Alloalcanivorax dieselolei B5: one gene and its partner. The protein of the gene in region 1 binds, or shares a complex with, the protein of each later gene. Links are inferred from orthologs where the notes say so. Each region holds a gene or a part of one and is shown on either strand. Other genes may lie near its edges.

Evidence for each region.
Region 2: the proteins of tsaE (region 1) and tsaD are in contact, whole or in part, in a crystal structure (PDB 6N9A), measured with the Thermotoga maritima proteins. The link is inferred for Alloalcanivorax dieselolei B5 from one-to-one orthologs. Residues at the interface, in WP_004082108.1 of Thermotoga maritima: Leu37, Gly38, Lys46, Lys57, Val59, Lys60, Ser61, Thr63, Phe64, Thr65, Leu66, Met67, Val69, Pro71, Tyr82, Arg83, Leu84, Asp86, Asp88, Phe89, Asp93, Ile128, Asp130, Glu131, Arg134; in WP_004082750.1 of Thermotoga maritima: Cys10, Asp11, Arg49, His50, Leu82, Gly84, Gly135, Gly136, Glu154, Thr155, Leu156, Asp157, Asp158, Ser159, Glu162, Asp165, Lys166, Arg169, Leu170, Tyr175, Lys213, Thr214, Leu217, Tyr218, Gln221, Arg222, Asn324.

What each region holds. Positions count from the first base shown.
Region 1 is NC_018691.1:814,389-817,890, reverse strand. What follows is about bases 49-3,048. They hold tsaE (tRNA (adenosine(37)-N6)-threonylcarbamoyltransferase complex ATPase subunit type 1 TsaE), read right to left. Parts: upstream 1,765-3,048; coding sequence 1,333-1,764; downstream 49-1,332. Other genes in these bases: B5T_RS03770 (bifunctional ADP-dependent NAD(P)H-hydrate dehydratase/NAD(P)H-hydrate epimerase), read right to left, coding at 1,754-3,048; B5T_RS03780 (N-acetylmuramoyl-L-alanine amidase), read right to left, coding at 49-1,289. Outside these bases: more of B5T_RS03780, read right to left, coding at 1-48; more of B5T_RS03770, read right to left, coding at 3,049-3,244; tRNA epoxyqueuosine(34) reductase QueG, read left to right, coding at 3,309-3,502. UniProt on the Escherichia coli protein: Required for the formation of a threonylcarbamoyl group on adenosine at position 37 (t(6)A37) in tRNAs that read codons beginning with adenine.
Region 2 is NC_018691.1:1,045,232-1,048,309, reverse strand. The notes cover bases 217-3,078. They hold tsaD (tRNA (adenosine(37)-N6)-threonylcarbamoyltransferase complex transferase subunit TsaD), read right to left. Parts: upstream 2,236-3,078; coding sequence 1,198-2,235; downstream 217-1,197. Other genes in these bases: B5T_RS04745 (GatB/YqeY domain-containing protein), read left to right, coding at 2,693-3,078; rpsU (30S ribosomal protein S21), read left to right, coding at 2,456-2,671; plsY (glycerol-3-phosphate 1-O-acyltransferase PlsY), read left to right, coding at 474-1,079; folB (dihydroneopterin aldolase), read right to left, coding at 217-384. In the rest of the region: folK (2-amino-4-hydroxy-6-hydroxymethyldihydropteridine diphosphokinase), read right to left, coding at 1-28; more of folB, read right to left, coding at 28-216.

The DNA of each region.
Region 1 (3,502 bases):
CCCACCACGATACGGTCGCCGTTGAGATTGTTGGCGGTACGCAAGGCGTCCTCGGACACCTGATGGGCACGAGCAATGGCGGACAGGGTATCACCGGGCTGGATACGGTACTGATCCCCCTGTTGCCGGCGCTGGGCGGCGAAGTAGCTGTTCGGGGCCGGGTGGGTCTGGAAATAGCGTTTGACGCCATTGGTCACCGCCCGGGCGATACGGGCTTGATGGGTGCTGGAGCGCAACAGGCCCTCTTCCTCGCGGTTGGAAATAAACCCGGTCTCCACCAGCACCGATACCATTTCCGGCTCCTTCAATACGGCAAAGCCGGCCTGTTCCACCGTGGTCCGGTCTCCATGCAGCTTGGTGACACCGTTGAATTCCTGCAGGATCTGCCGCCCCAAATAAAGGCTGTGCGCCATGGAACCGGACATGCGCATGTCCGCCAGTACGCTGAGCAGGTTGGAGTCGTCCTTTTCCTCCTCGTAGACCCCGGCGACGCGGTCGGACTCGTTGGCGATCTTGGCCAGATAACGGGCCCGGGCACTGGTGGCGCCGCTGTTGGACAGCGCGAATACACTGGCGCCCCGGGCGCGGGCATCGGTGAAGGCGTCGGCGTGGATCGAGATGAACACATCGGCGTGATTGTCCTCACGGGCGATGCGGCGGCGCTCCGCCAGCGGCACATAGTAGTCACCATCACGAACCAGCACCGCGCGCATGCCCGGCTCGTTGTTGATCATGTTGTAAATCTTCTTGGCGATCTGCAGCACCACCACTTTTTCCTTGGTGCCCCGAGGCCCTCTGGCGCCGGGGTCCTCGCCACCGTGCCCCGGATCGACGGCGACGATCATTTCGCGGGGCTTCTCCGCCGAGGCCTTGGGTTTGGGAATGGTCTTCGCCGGCGCGGGCTCCTTATCGAACAAATCCACCACCAGCCGCCAGCCGTGCGGCGCCACCGGCTTCAGCAGATTGGTACGCGGCCGCACCGCCGTCTTGAGGTCAAACACGATGCGGGTTTTGTCCGCATGTTGCCCCACCCGGATATCGGCGACCGGCCCGTCCCCCGCATCCAGCGTTTTCACGTCGAAGTTGAAGTCGGTGTCCATCAGATCCACCACCACCCGATCCGGGTTGGCGAGGATGTCCACCTTGTGCTCCACCGGATCCGGCAGGTCAAACACCACCCGGGTATGATCCGGAGCCCGGTGCATGCGCACGGAATCCACTTTCACCGCCGCCTGTGCCGCCATCGCCAGAAGGCCGCCCAGCATGCTGATGAGCAGACGCCATGCCATCATTCCCCGGACGGACTTACGCTGATTTACACCCATAGTTCGGCTATGCCCACTCCAAATTCGCATTACGCCCCGGCGGCTGCACGGTCAGTGTCACGGTGAGATCCGGCGCCGGAATCACCCCGGCGCCTTTTTGCGGCCATTCCAACACACACAGCCCTTGGCCGTCGAAATAATCCCGGATGCCGATCAATTCCAGCTCCTCGGGATCCGCCAGCCGGTACAAGTCAAAATGATAGATATGGACGCCATTGAGTTCATAGGGTTCCACCAGAGTATAAGTCGGGCTCTTCACCGCCCCCTGGTGACCCAGCCCCCGCAGCAGCCCGCGCATCAGGGTGGTCTTGCCCGCCCCCAGGTCCCCCAGCAGATAAACGCACTGGCCGGATTTGAGCACGGCGGCCAATTCCGCGCCCAGGGCCAGGGTGGCCGTCTCGTCCGCCAGATAGCGGGATCCGGTTGGTTTATTTTCCATTCAATTCCCATCGTAACGGCGGTAAAAGATCCGTGGCCAACAGCCCGCGCTCGCCGTGCTCGGCGGCGGCCCGGTCGGCGGCCCGGGCGTGCGCCATGGCGCCCAGGGCAGCGGCCTGGTACGGCGGAACCCCCTGGGCCAGCAACGCGGCGATGACGCCGGTGAGCACATCGCCCATGCCGCCACTGCCCATGCCAGGGTTGCCGTCGCTGATCAGAGCGCAACCGTCCCCGCCACGCACCAGAGTACCCAACCCCTTGAGCAGGGCGGCACCGCCGTAACGGCTGGCCAGGGCTTCCACGGCGGCAAAGCGATCCCGTTGCACAGTGGCGCTGTCGCTGCCCAACAGCCGTCCGGCCTCACCGGGATGGGGCGTCAATACCCAGTGATCATTGGCGTCCACGCCCCAATCGGCCAGCAAGTTCAAGGCATCAGCGTCCAGCACCAGCGGCAGGTCCGTCATCAGTGCCCGTTTCAGTAACGTTTGCCCCCACTCGCCAGTGCCCAGCCCCGGCCCCACCGCCACAACCGTGGCACGTTCCAGCAGCGGCTCCAGCTCGGCCACGTCCTCCACCGCCCGCACCATGATTTCCGGCTGCCGGGCCAGTACCGCGGTCAGATTTTCGGCGCGGGTGGCGAGACTGACCAAACCGGCGCCGCAACGGGCGGCGGCCTGGGCACTCATGGACGGCGCGCCGGCGAAACCATGATCGCCACCGATCACCAGGACGTGACCGTAATGGCCCTTGTGGCCGTCCCGGCGCCGACGCGGCAGCCAGCGGCGCAGATCCAAGGGCGTAGGCCGCCAAACCGGGTCGGGTATGGCCTGGTACACGGCCTCGTCCACGTTGAGGCCGGAGAACACCAGCTGGCCGCTGTGGCATGGCCCCACCCCGGTGAGCAGTCCGCGGTTCACGCCGATGAAGGTAATGGTGCAATCCGCGCCCAACACGGCACCGGCGCTGGCCCCGGAGTCCGCCGACAAGCCGGAGGGAACATCCAGAGCCAGTACCGGCTTGCCCAAGGCATCGAGCGCCTGCAGCAAAGCCCGCATGTCTTCGCGCAACACCCCGCTGATGCCGGTTCCCAGCAGGCCATCCACCAAGAGCGGCGCGGCATGCGGCAGGTTGTCCAGATTCAATGGCAGCATCGGCACCCCGGCATCACGGGCCGCCTCCGCCATGGCCAGAGCGTCGCCGCCAAGCTGATCCAGCGGACGCCACTGATAGACCACGGGCCGCAACCCGGCTTCCTGGGCCAGGCGCGCCACCACATAGCCGTCACCACCGTTGTTACCCGCACCGCACAGAATCGCCGGCTCACGCACCTCCGGCCAACGCTGCAGCATCAGGTCAAAGGCGGCCTGTCCCGCCCGGGCCATCAGAGTGGCACCGCTGACACCGCCCTCGATGGCAAGACGGTCCAGCTCCCGGGTCTGGGCAGCGCTGTAAAGTCGATTAGGTAACGGTGCCATGGTCATCGCTGCTATCCTGTCGCGAACATCGCCCATTATACGTTGACCACGTACAGTTCTCGATCACTCCATGGATTTCACTCATTTCAAAACACAACTGGCCGAACAGGCCAGGCTGCTGGGTTTCCAGCAGCTTGGCGTGGCCGATATCGACCTCGGAGAGGCCGAGACGAGGCTGAGACGCTGGTTGGACGCCGGATACCACGGTGAAATGAAGTGGATGGAAGCCCACGGGCACAAGCGCTCAAGGCCACAGGAGCTGGA
Region 2 (3,078 bases), 230 kb from region 1 along the record:
AGCCGAGACTGAGAAACACCTCCGCCATCAGGAACGCTCCCCGCGCTCGATGATCACGCCAACATCGCGGGCACCGCGCAGGGCGCCTGGTTTGCTCAACCGCAATCGCAGCCAGGGCACATTGAATTCCTCCAGCACCAGCGCCGCCACCTGCTCCGCCAGGGTTTCCACCAGTTGGAATTCGCTTTCCTCGATAAAGGCGATCAGCCGCTTGCTGATGCTTTTGTAGTCCAGGGCGTCATCGATGTGATCGGTGGCGGCGCCCTTGCGGATATCCGCGGCCATCTCCAGATCCAGGCTGACGGTCTGACGGATACGCCGCTCCCAGTCGAAAATGCCGATCACCGTATCGACTTTCAAATCATTGATATAAACGATGTCCATGCTGTTCCTCGGTCCGGGTGACGCGCGATAAGCGGCTTGTGTGTACAATGTCCAGCCTGTTGATTCGGGGATTATAGCCGGTGGTTGCCATGGCATTACAGGAAAGCTGGGGTTGGTTGCTGTCTTTATGCGCGGTGGCGTATCTGCTGGGTTCGATTTCCAGCGCCATCCTGGTCTGCCGTTTATTCGGTTATCCGGACCCGCGTACCCAGGGTTCCAGCAACCCCGGCGCCACCAACGTGCTGCGCATCGCCGGCAAGCCAGCGGCGGCACTGACCCTGCTCGGCGATGTACTGAAAGGGGTGATCCCGGTACTGGTGGCACGGGCCCTGGACCTGTCAGCGTTCGCCGTGGCGCTGGTCGGCTTCTGCGCTTTCCTCGGCCATTTGTTCCCCTTGTTCTTTCAGTTCCGCGGCGGCAAAGGCGTGGCCACCGCCTTTGGCGTGCTGTTCCCGCTGCACTGGCCCAGCGGCCTGGTGGCCGGTGCGGTATGGCTGGTGGTGTTCGGGGTGCTGCGAATTTCCTCGGTGGCGTCGCTGAGCGCCTTCATCGCGGCGCCCATCTGCCTGTGGTTCTGGCTGCCCGGCGCTGCGGCGCCGATGGCCGCCCTGACCGTGATCATGATCGTGCGTCACCGCGCCAACCTGGCCAAACTGCTGCGCGGCGAGGAATTGGGGTTCAGGAAGAAAGGCTAGTTCCCGGCGAGTTGACAATTGACAGTGGACAGTTGGCAGCGAAAAACGGAAAACCGCCATTCTTCAGTTGCTGAGGGAAACCAGCCAGGCAGTGGAGCCTTTCAAGGCGTGGTGGGTATCAGCGGGCATCCACCCGCGCCAGCTCCGCCAATGGCCAACGGGGCCGTACACTGACGCCCAGCCCCTCCTGACGCTCGCCGGCAGCCAGCCGCAACGCCCCCGCGTAAGCGATCATCGCGCCGTTATCGGTGCAATACGCCAGCCCGGGGTAATACACCTTCACCCCCAGCTTGCCCATGGCCTGAGCCAGTCGCTCGCGCAACATGCCATTGGCACTGACGCCACCGGCCACCACCAGGCGCTTGGCGCCCGTGGCCTGCATGGCCCGGCGGCACTTGATCACCAGGGTGTCCACTACCGCTTCCTGGAACGCCAGGGCCACATCGGCGCGGTCCTGGTCATCCAGCACGGTGGCGCCGCCCAGATCGTGAATGGTGTTGAGTGTGAAGGTCTTGAGGCCCGAGAAGCTCATATCCAGGCCGGGCCGGTCGGTCATCGGCCGGGGAAAACGAAAGCGCCCGGCCCGCCCCTGCTCCGCCAGACGGCTGATCGCCGGCCCACCGGGGTAGCCCAGCCCCATCATCTTCGCCGCCTTGTCGAAGGCTTCACCGGCGGCGTCGTCCACCGACTCGCCCAGAGGGACGTATTCGCCCAGGGCGCGGGCTTCCAGCAGCAGTGAGTGCCCCCCACTGACCAGCAGCGCGACAAAAGGAAAGTCCGGGGCGTCGTCTTCCAGCAACGGCGCCAGCAGGTGCCCTTCCATATGGTGCACTGGTAACGCCGGCACGCCCCAGCCGTAGGCCAGAGCGCGGGCCACACCGGCCCCCACCAGCAAGGCCCCGGCCAGCCCCGGCCCGGCGGTGTAGGCGACACCGTCCAGCTCCCGGGCGCCAATGCCGGCGTCGGACAGCACCTGGCGCAGCAGCGGCAGCAATCGCCGCACATGGTCACGGCTGGCCAGTTCCGGCACCACACCGCCATAGACCGCGTGCATGTCGATCTGACTGAACAGGGCCTGGCTCAACAGGCCCTGTTCGGTGTCGTACACCGCCACGCCGGTCTCGTCGCAACTGGTTTCGATGCCCAAAACGCGCATTTAGCCACCTCAAAAAGCGGAATCCGGCCAGCGGCGCACCCGCCGGCGAGGGCCGGCATGATAGCCCGGCGCGCCGCCATTTGCATTTACCTGCCGGTCGCGGGTAGAATTCGCGCCCTGCCGCCTGGGTGGCCGTCCCCATGACGTTTGCCCCCGAGGGACCACCTGAGCCCGTGGCGGAACCCACACAACTCAACACTTTTTAGGTAGGTGATACTTCATGCCTCAGGTGAAAGTAAAAGAAGGCGAACCCTTCGACGTGGCCCTGCGCCGCTTTAAGCGCTCCTGTGAAAAAGCCGGTGTTCTGTCCGAAGTCCGCCGTCGCGAGAACTACGAGAAGCCGACTCAGGAACGCAAGCGTAAGCGCGCTGCCGCGGTCAAGCGTCACCTGAAGAAGCTGCAACGCGAGCAGCTCGCTCGTAAGCGTCTGTACTAAGACCGTTTCCGGTCTTTGACCATGAGCGCGATCAAAGCACAGCTCGCCGACGCCACCAAAGACGCCATGCGCGCCAAAGACAAGGCGCGTCTGGGCGTTCTGCGCATGGCCATGGCGGCGCTGAAGCAGATCGAAGTGGACGAGCGCATCGAAGTGGATGACGCCCGCGCCCTCGCCGTGCTCGATAAACTGGTCAAGCAGCGCAAGGATTCCGCCGGTCAGTACCGTGACGCCAACCGTCCGGAACTGGCCGAGGTGGAAGAAGCGGAAATTCTGATCCTCCAGGAATTCCTGCCCCAGCCCCTGAGCGATGCCGAAATCGAGGCATTGATCGACGAGGCCATCACCAGTACCGGCGCCGCCGGCATGGGTGACATGGGCAAAGTCATGGGCTTGCTCAAGCCCAA